Regions from separate parts of the Faecalibacterium sp. i25-0019-C1 genome, predicted to be linked through region 1. Evidence: a T-box and tRNA genes for the amino acid it is inferred to sense, from the RefSeq annotation. Region 1 holds a T-box; the other regions hold tRNA genes.
The links. A T-box is a leader RNA that pairs with one kind of tRNA and senses whether it is charged. The one in region 1 lies ahead of tyrS (tyrosine--tRNA ligase), so its partner is inferred to be a tRNA-Tyr.

Region 2: it has a tRNA-Tyr gene. The T-box ahead of tyrS (tyrosine--tRNA ligase) is inferred to sense a tRNA for this amino acid. The anticodon was not compared.
Region 3: it has a tRNA-Tyr gene. The T-box ahead of tyrS (tyrosine--tRNA ligase) is inferred to sense a tRNA for this amino acid. The anticodon was not compared.

The regions. Positions count from the first base shown of each region.
Region 1 covers NZ_AP031428.1:1,394,810-1,398,080, reverse strand. Annotated here, with positions in the region: gene recN (DNA repair protein RecN) at 1-775, shown strand, start outside; T-box leader at 841-1,096, shown strand; gene tyrS (tyrosine--tRNA ligase) at 1,161-2,381, shown strand; gene ACGHUK_RS06985 (ACT domain-containing protein) at 2,474-2,941, opposite strand; gene ACGHUK_RS06980 (CapA family protein) at 2,992-3,271, opposite strand, start outside.
Region 2 covers NZ_AP031428.1:2,006,910-2,010,180, forward strand. Annotated here, with positions in the region: gene ACGHUK_RS09940 (plasmid recombination protein) at 1-894, shown strand, start outside; gene ACGHUK_RS09945 (hypothetical protein) at 912-1,088, shown strand; gene ACGHUK_RS09950 (DUF6061 family protein) at 1,187-1,438, opposite strand; tRNA gene ACGHUK_RS09955 (tRNA-Tyr) at 1,591-1,675, opposite strand; gene ACGHUK_RS09960 (IS30 family transposase) at 1,911-2,969, opposite strand; gene ACGHUK_RS09965 (hypothetical protein) at 3,149-3,271, opposite strand, start outside.
Region 3 covers NZ_AP031428.1:2,275,333-2,278,603, reverse strand. Annotated here, with positions in the region: gene ACGHUK_RS11310 (hypothetical protein) at 1-905, shown strand, start outside; gene ACGHUK_RS11305 (DUF6061 family protein) at 1,310-1,561, opposite strand; tRNA gene ACGHUK_RS11300 (tRNA-Tyr) at 1,714-1,798, opposite strand; gene ACGHUK_RS11295 (Hpt domain-containing protein) at 2,209-2,529, shown strand; cobalamin riboswitch at 2,635-2,848, shown strand; gene ACGHUK_RS11290 (sirohydrochlorin cobaltochelatase) at 3,016-3,271, shown strand, end outside.

The sequences.
Region 1 (3,271 bases):
GCTGGACGAGATTGAGCAGCGTCTGGATCTGATCTACAAGCTCAAGCGCAAATATGGTGATACGGTAGAAGACGTGATCGCTTTTGGACAGAATGCAAGGGAAGAACTGGAGCGCATCCAGTCCTCACAGGAGCGGCATGACCACCTGCAGGCAGAAAAGCTCCGCCTTTATGCGCTGGCCCGTGAAAAGGCAGAAGCACTGACCCAGACGCGCCTGCGCGCTTTTGAAGAGCTGAACAAGCGTATTTCCGGCACGCTGGATTTTCTGAACATGCCGGGCGTGCGCATGACACTGCGCCATACCCGCGGCCCGCTGGCAAGCCATGGGCAGGACAGCATCGAGTTCTACATTTCCACAAACCCCGGTGAGGCGCCCAAACCCCTTGCAAAAATTGCTTCCGGCGGCGAGCTGAGCCGCATCACGCTGGCCATCAAAAATGCAATGGCCGATAAGGATGCCGTGCCTACTGTGATCTATGATGAGATCGACAGCGGTGTTTCTGGCAAAGCCGCCGGGCGTATTGGTGAGGTACTGCGCCAGAGCGCACAGGGCCACCAGATCTTGTGCATCACCCATACAGCCCAGATCGCTGCACTGGCGGACTGCCATCTGCTGATTCAGAAAAATGTAGCCAATGACCGCACCTATACCGAGATCCATCCGCTGGATGAGGAGGGCAGGGTGGAAGCACTGGCCCGGCTGATCTCCGGCGACCACGTTACCGAGCTTTCGCGTGCAAATGCCCGCGAAATGCTGGGTCTTGGCGCAAAATAAGCCAAAATAAGCCGCTGCAGATAAGGGGTTGACAAGCCCGAAGCATTGTGATAAAGTAGTCCTTGTTAATGGCGATGAAGGGAACAAGTACCTTGAAGTGTTCTGCCCAGAGAAACCCCGGTTGGTGTAAGGGGCCGCAGAGCCGCAGGGGAAATACCTCCCGGAGCTGCAGGCTGAATGCCGTTCAGGTTAATAGGCTGTGCCGCGTGCGAGCGTTACAAACGCAGGAGTGTCTCTCTACTCTGGGGTGTGCACTCGTGAGGTCGTTTCTGTGAGGAAGCGGCAAACAGAGGTGGTACCGCGAATTTTCTCGCCCTCTGCCAAATTCATTTTTGGCAGGGGGTGTTTTATTTTTCCCTCTGCCCACAAACAGGAGGAAAAAATCATGACTCTGTATGAAGAACTCAAGGCCCGCGGCCTGGTGGCCCAGATCACCGATGAAGAGATCATCGACCTGATCAACAATGGCAAGGCAACCTTTTACATCGGCTTTGACTGCACTGCCGACAGCCTGACCGCAGGCCACTTTATGGCCCTGACCCTGATGAAGCGCCTGCAGATGGCAGGCAACAAGCCTATTGCCCTGATCGGCGGCGGCACTACCATGATCGGCGACCCCTCCGGCCGTACCGACATGCGCAAGATGCTGACCAAAGAGGATATCGCCCACAATGCCGCATGCTTCAAAAAGCAGATGGAAAAGTTCATCGACTTCTCTGAGGGCAAGGCACTGATGCTGAACAATGCAGACTGGCTGCTGAACCTGAACTACGTGGAACTGCTGCGTGATGTGGGTGCCTGCTTCTCCGTGAACAACATGCTGCGCGCCAAGTGCTACGAGCAGCGCATGGAGAAGGGCCTGTCCTTCCTCGAGTTCAACTACATGATCATGCAGAGCTACGACTTCTACTACATGTTCCAGCACTACGGTTGCAACATGCAGTTCGGCGGCGACGACCAGTGGAGCAACATGCTGGGCGGCACCGAGCTGATCCGCCGTAAGCTGGGCAAGGACGCTTATGCTATGACCATCACCCTGCTGACCGACTCTCAGGGCAAGAAGATGGGCAAGACCGCCGGCAATGCCGTCTGGCTGGACCCCAACAAGACCAGTCCATTCGAGTTTTACCAGTACTGGCGCAATGTGGGCGATGCCGATGTGATGAAGTGCATCCGTATGCTCACCTTCCTGCCGCTGGAGCAGATCGACGAGATGAGCACATGGAAGGATCAGCGCCTGAACGAAGCTAAGGAAATTCTGGCTTACGAGCTGACCAGCATGGTCCATGGCAAAGAAGAGGCCGAAAAGGCCCAGAATGCTGCCCGCGCACTGTTCAGCGGCAGCGCAATGGATACCGAGCACATGCCTTCTACTCAGCTGACCGAGGCCGACCTGACCGATGGCTCCATCGGCATCCTGACCCTGATGGTCAAGGCTGGTCTGGCAGCATCCAACGGCGAGGCACGCCGTCTGGTCGTGCAGGGCGGTGTTCTGGTGGATGGCGAGAAGGTAGCCGCTCCCACCGTTGGCTTCACTGCTGAGCAGCTGGCAAAGGGTATTGTGATCAAGAAGGGCAAGAAGATTTACCACAAAGTCACTCTGTAAAAATATTGAACATGAAAATGCCGGTGTACTCTGTTTTGGAGTGCACCGGCATTTTTTCACTTGATGGAGGATTGCTCGCTTGCTTGCAGAATTTACAGCTCGTAAGCCTTCTTCAATGCTTCGTAAGCTGCATCCTCATTCTCTGCGTGGACCAGCAGGGAAATATCCAGATCGCTGGTGGTGATAAGCAGTACTTCAATGCCGGCCATTGCCAGAGAATTCAGTGCACGGGCAGCTACGCCGCAGCTGGTGACCATTTCTTCACCAAACAGGTTCAGCTTGGAATAACCCACGCTGATCAGCGGAGAAGCCTTGGCATCCTTGTCCAGATTTGCAACGGAAATAGCCTTCATCACCAGCGGAAGATCACTGCTGGAAGCGGTAAAGCTGAAATCGATGGTGGTGCCATGGGGTGCACTCTGGCTGATCATATCTACGACCACACCGTTATCTGCAAAGATCTGCAGGTAACGTGCGAGGCTGTTGCCCTTGAACTCTACATCCTGCACACTGATCATCATGAGGCTCGGCTCAATATTGATCTTCGATACTCCGTACATAAGGATCCTCCGTTCTGCCCGAAAGGCGGGCTTCAACAATACAAAAATATTCAGGTAAGCTGCAAAAACTCCGGGTCGATATTTTCCCGGGCAATGGACTGAATCATTTCCAGGCTGAAATCTGGATACGCCTGCCGTACTCCGTGGGCCTTTGTAAGGGCTTCGGTATAATCGCGGAACAGGTAGGTACGCACATTGGATTTGCCTGCATCATAGTGGGTCACCGTCGGCAGAAGTCTGGGAGAGAGCACGCTGCAACGGACAGTGCCGTCCGGTTCGGTCGTTTTTTCAAGCTGAACCGATAAAATTGCGCCGACCAGCTGATCGGGC
Region 2 (3,271 bases), 610 kb from region 1:
TATATCCTCTCGGCAGTCATGCACGCCGATGAGATCAACCGTGCCATGACCGAAGCACTAGGCCGGGAGGTCTACCACTACCATCTCCACGTGGTCTATGTACCTGTGGTGGAAAAGCAGATCCTCTGGTCGAAACGCTGCAAGGACAAGGCACTGGTCGGCACCGTCAAGGAGACCGTCATGCAGGTCAGCCGAAGCAAGAAGTGGGCTTCCAAGCCCCTGCTGGACGATGCTGGAAAGCCTGTCCTGCAAAAGAGCGGCAAGCCAGTCCTGAAGAAGTCGTACAGCATCCTGCAAGACGATTTCTTCAACTATATGCACAATGCCGGGTACACCGATGTAGAGCGCGGCGAGCGCGGCAGCACCGAAGAACACCTGGCCGTCACCCAGTTCAAAGTCCAGCGGGAGCAGGAACGGCTGGACGCCCTGACCGCCCAGATTGACCAGAAAGAGCAGCACCTCACCCAAACCAACAAAACCCTCTCCAAGACCGAAAAGGAACTTGCCGCTGTGCAGAAAAAGGTCACGCTCACAAAAGAAGCCCTCATTCATGCGCGCGATCTGGATTATATTGGTAAGCGCACCTTTCTCGGCAACTATTCGCTGACCGAAGAAGAGTTTTCCAAGCTGAAAAAGCAAGCCGACCACGGCTATATGATGGATGTGGAGAACCGCCGCCTGAAAGAAGAACTTTCCACCGCCAAGAAAGAGGCCGTTCGTTGGAGCAACAAGTACCACGACCTGTGGTACGACGTGAAACCCTATCTGGATGCTCTCCACCGTGCGCCCGAACTGGTGCGTGGCTTTCTGGAAAAGATTCTTGCCCCCAAGCAGGAGCACACCATGAATGTGCCGCAGCGAAACCGCAAGCGTGGGCAGGATATGGAACTTTGATTTTCGGAGGATACCATTTGAACAAAAAGAAGAAGTCAAACAAATCCGGCTACCCGGATGAAGCAATCAAGACCCTTGCACGTTGCTTTTATCCCTCCATGGTTGAGTTTTTCAACAGCGAGGAAGGCCAGCGTGAATATGAGGAATGGCTGAAAGAGCAGGAAGCTCTACAAGCCTTGCCTGTTGCAGCATAAAAACAGCAGGACGCTCCCAGTAAAGGGAACGCCCTGCCTTATATAGATGTATCTTACCGAGGTGTGTCCAGTTGGGCACACCTCTTATTTTTTTGTCCTTAATCTTCTAGCCCATAGCTCCCAGCCATATTCTTCAAATATTCCTTCGGATCGCCATTCAGAATCAAATCGGCATAGCCCAGCGGGTCATTATAGACGAGATAGTCCAACTCTGCCCTTTGTGCCATAGTCACATCCAGTGCATCCTCAACCCCGGTGCAGTCAATGGAAATTTTTCTCCCATCTTGGAGAGTCAACTCTACACACCCGGTATCCATGTTAAACTTGCAGGCTCTTTCATCGTACTTCATAATCGCATCCTCCAATTCTTGTTATCGGCTTACGGTCTATGACAAGGTATCGGAGTTTTGCACCGTCCACGGGAGCCTTCATCGTTGTACCCGAAGAAAACGAAAAATCCGAACCCTTCTCCAATCGGAAACAGGTTCGGATTTTTCTTGTTTGGTGGGCGCGGGTGGATTCGAACCACCGAAGCTGAAAGCAGCAGATTTACAGTCTGTCCCCATTGGCCACTCGGGAACACGCCCATATTCAGTTTTTGCAGTCCATGGATTGCCTGTATATATTACCACCCGGATGGTAGTTTGTCAACATCTTTTGCGGAATTTTTGGATTTTTGAAAAGTAAAGCATTAAATGCAACAAATTTTCGGCTCTGTTTTTGTGGATTTTAGCGTAAAGCAAACAAGTCGCCAAGCGCACCCCGCTTGCGGTTATCCCTTATTGTTCATTTTTACCAGTGATTTTCTGCTTTCTATGTGCTTTATGCTGTCAAACCAAGCTCCCGCAGGCATTCGCGGAACATTGTGCCGGCGCTCTTATAGCCGAAAATTTTTCTAGGATAGCTGTTAATCCAGTTCTCCGTGGCTGCGATTTCTTCCGCCGTGAGTTTTGAGAAGTCCGTGCCTTTCGGATGCCGGCGGCGGATCATGCCGTTCACATTCTCATTGCTCCCACGTTCCCAGGAAGAATACGGGTGGCAGTAATATACCTTCGTCCGCTTATCCCCGGTGATGCAGGACTGTTCCAGCTGGTCGGCCAATGCAAACTCACTGCCGTTATCCACCGTAATGCTCTTATAAATGATGCCGAACTTCTCTGCGCCCAACTTCCGTTCCAGCGCATTGATTGCCTGCACGGTCGTCTCTGCACGGCGATCTGGCACCATTATAATATTTTCGTTCCGGGTTTTGCGCTCGGTCAGCACCAGCAGTGCAACCGTGCTTTTCTTCTTGCCTGAATACACTGTGTCCATTTCCCAGTGTCCAAATTCTTCACGGTCTTTTACTTCCGCCGGGCGCTTTTCAATACTCTCACCAGCCGGCGCACGGGCAGGATTCTTTGTTTTGACCTTTTTATAGTCACCCTTATGCACACCATGTCTGGGCAGCGCCTTTTGTGTCAGATTCAGGAACACGCCCTTTTTGATGTAGCTATATATGGTAGGCACCGATATATGCGTTTTGAATGTCCGTCCTTCTTCCAGGGCATAACCGTACACAGCAGCCGGTGAGCAGTCCTTATCTATTATGGTCTGCTCGATATAGCTTGCAAGTTCATGATCCTTGCCGATTTTAAGGTTTGGTCCCTTTTCCCGAAGATGTGCCTGATACCTTTGCTCTGCAATGTCCGGGCTGTATGTAGGGATCAGCTTCCACGTCTTACCGTCCAGCTTGTCATAGCTGCCGCGCTTCAGTTCCCGGTACACCGTGGACGGGTCCACTCGTAACCTGTCTGCGATTTCCTTTACTCTCAGCCCATCTTTCAACCACTTTTCGATACGGATTCGGTCTGTAAGCGTAAGCTGTTTGAACACTCGCACGCCGTTTTCCTCCTTCCGACTATGGCGTTTATTTTCGTTTTAAGCGTAAATTATACGGTGTACCGTTGTCAATTCGCAAACTTTCCACACTTTGCACATTTCCTTTGTGCAAAACTCCCAGACAAACAAAAAATGCCCCGCCAGCAATCCGTCAGGATGCCAGCGGGGCATTGCTTTACTTAGTGGAGATACCTTGCCAATTCAGATGCAACAAAGCCTGCGATCACTGCCGCAATGACTGCCCACCAGAGTTTGTTTCCAAATACTCCGGGGGCTTTTTCCAGCGCGGTCAAGCGGTCGTC
Region 3 (3,271 bases), 880 kb from region 1:
ATGAGTATAAGCAGCTTGAAGAAAACATCCTCAAAGAAGGCAAACTGCTTTCTCCTTTGATCGTTTGGAATAACATCCTTGTTGACGGCCACAATCGTTATGCCATTCTCCAGAAACACCCGGAGATTTATTTCTCCACCATGCCGCTCCGATTCGAGAATCGCGAAGAAGCCCTTGCGTGGATTTGCAGAAACCAGTTGGGGCGGCGCAACCTGAGCCCCGAACAGAAGCGTTATCTGATTGGCAAACAGTATGAAGCCGAGAAGAAAGCCGCAAAAATCTTTCGGGGCAACCAGTACACTTTAGCAAAGAAAAGTGGTGGTGCTCACGATGATAACCACCACTCCGGGAAGAAAACCTGCGACCGGATCGCAGAGGAAAACGGTGTCAGCCGTGCCTCTGTTCTCCGTGCCAGCCACTACACGCGAGGCATCGACATCGCAGATAATCTCTCTCCCGGCATCAAGCAGAAAGTCTTTTCCGGTGAAGTGAAGTTCACGAATGAAGAAATGTCCAAGCTCGTGCAGAGCAGTCCTGCCAAACGGCAAGACGTATTTGCCGAGATCATGCACCCGGAAATCACGAAAGGAATGGAGGCTGCAAATGCAGACCCCAAAGCAGACGTGCCGGTTCCGATGCCCACATCCGACCCCGAGCAGTTCAAGGGATACCAAGTCCCGGACGAGTGCATGAAGGTCTACAAGACGCTGAGCATGGCCACGGAAATGATGCGAAACACATGGAAGCGAGTGCTCAAAAATAATCAGAGTTATCTTTCTGACCCGGAAAAGCAGAAGGTTCTCCGCTACGCCATGCAGCGGCCAGCCCACTATCTGAACGAGCTAGAAGCCTGCATGGAGCAGATTCTTTCTGAAACCATCGAAGAAGCTGAAAAGACCGCATAACGACAGGCACTTGTAAGCCATCAACGAGCCACCAGCCGCAAGTGCAAGGCAGAAAACTTCCGCGCCCTTGCGCCTGATAAAAATGGAGCTTTGATTTTCTTGCCCGGCTTTGCCATGGTGGGACGATCAAAGGAGCGTGCGTTTGAACAAAAAGAAAAAGTCCACAAACACTTCCCCCTACCCCGATGAAGTCATTGACCGTCTGGCACGGGCATTCTACCCGGCCATCCTTGCCTGCTGGAACAGCGAGGAAGGTCAACGGGAGTTTGCTGCGTGGCAGGCGGAGCAGGCTCATCTCTCCGGCAAAGAGAAACAGGAAGTTCCCGTGGGGGAACTCCCTGCCTTACTTATCGTGTGTGGATTTTGGCAGGGTGCGTCCGGCAGGGCGCACCCTGTTTTTGTGTTCAGTCCTCTAATCCGTGACTTGCAGCCGCATTTCTCAGATACTCCTCCGGCTCACCGTTCAGGATCAGTTCGGCATACGCCAGCGGGTCGTTATAGATGAGGTAGTCCAGTTCAGACCTCTGCGCCATGGTAACATCCAGCGCATCCTCGACCCCAGTGCAGTCAATGGAAATTTTTCTCCCGTCCCGGAGCAGCAGTTCCACGCAGCCAGTGTCTATATTAAACTTGCAGGCTCTTTCATCGTACTTCATAATCATACCCTCCAAATCTTGTGATTGTCTTACGGTCTATGACAAGGTATCGGAGTTTTGCGCCGTCCACGGGAGCCTTCATTCTCAAACCCGAAGAAAACGAAAAATCCGAACCCTTCTCCAATCGGAAATAGGTTCGGATTTTTCTTGTTTGGTGGGCGCGGGTGGATTCGAACCACCGAAGCTGAAAGCAGCAGATTTACAGTCTGTCCCCATTGGCCACTCGGGAACACGCCCATATTCACTTTTTGTGTCCTTCGCCGGACGACTTGTTTATTCTATCATGCAGAAAGGCTTTTGTCAACTGTTTTTTTACGTTTTTCTTCAAATGCGTTTTCCGTGCAGAGAAACGGCAGAGCAAAGGCGGGAAAAGCCCTGCAGCCATGCAGGCACGGCAAAGTCGGAGAAAAAAGCCAGCCGGAAGAAATTGATAGGCAAATTGCAAGAAAAACTCGGGACAATATGTGAAAAGTGCAAGACTTTTTGTCTCTGCATTGAAAAACGCAGTAAGACGTGATATATTAAAAGCGCAACAAAGTGCAACAAAATGGATGGCGCTTTTGTCACTCTGTGGCAAATCAGGCGGGATCAGTAGAAAAAGAAAGGCATAGCGACAAACCATGACGATTCAGGAATGTTATAGACAGATGGGCGCAAATTATGAGGATGTGCTCAAGCGGCTTTACAACGAAGGCATGATCTGCAGATTTACGCTGATGTTTTTGAACGACGACAGCTATCCGAAACTGGAGCAGGCATTGAAGGAAGGAAATGTGAAGGAAGCATTCCGTGCGGCACACACGCTCAAGGGCGTGTGCCAGAACCTGGGTTTTACCAACCTGTATCAGCCCACCTACGATTTGACCGAGGTGCTGCGCACAGGCACACTGGAAGGTACCAAGGAGCTGTTTGACAGCGTGACCTGCCAGTACAAAATCACCATCAATGCGATCCGTGCGCTCCAGTAAGCTCCGCATTTGGCTCGATCCCCAAACGGCATCCTTCCTTATAAAAAGGCAGGATGCCGTTTTTTATTGCATTCTGCGCAGTTTTATGATATAATGCCGGACGAACTGAACAGAAAAACAGCAGGTGCCTTTTGCCGATGCACTGCACGGCGGAAAGGGTAAAAGGGAAGCGGGTGCAGATCCCGCACGATCTCGTCACTGTGATAAGGGAGTCCGCATCAGGGTGCTTTGCACCAGCCACTGGAGCTTTTGCTCTGGGAAGGAGATGACGGGCGGCGATCTTTCAGTCAGGAAACCTGCCTGCTGTTGGTACGGGGGTGCAAACCCCAGATCACGAGGAATTGGTTGTACCAAAAAGCCCTGAAACAACAGAGGTCTTTTTGTCATGCCATCCGCAGGACAGAAGGGCCTCTTTTTTCATCTCTCTTTCCTGTACCCTTTGTTTGGTTCAAACCGCAATTTATCCAGCAGGAAAGGACAAGAACAATGAGAAAGATCGAAACCAAAAAGCTGGCCGCAGCTGTTACGGCTCTGGCTCTGTGCGCCGGCGTGCTCACCGGCTGCGGCGGTGCTGCTTCCAGCACTGCATCCAGCACCGCTGCGTCTTCCGCTTCCAGCGAAGCGAGCAGCGAGGAGGCTGACGAAATAGCAGCAAAGAACGTGGCAGACCTGATCGATGCCATCTATGTGCAGGAGCGCAATGAGGATACCGATGCCCAGTGCGAAGCCGCCAAGGCTGCAT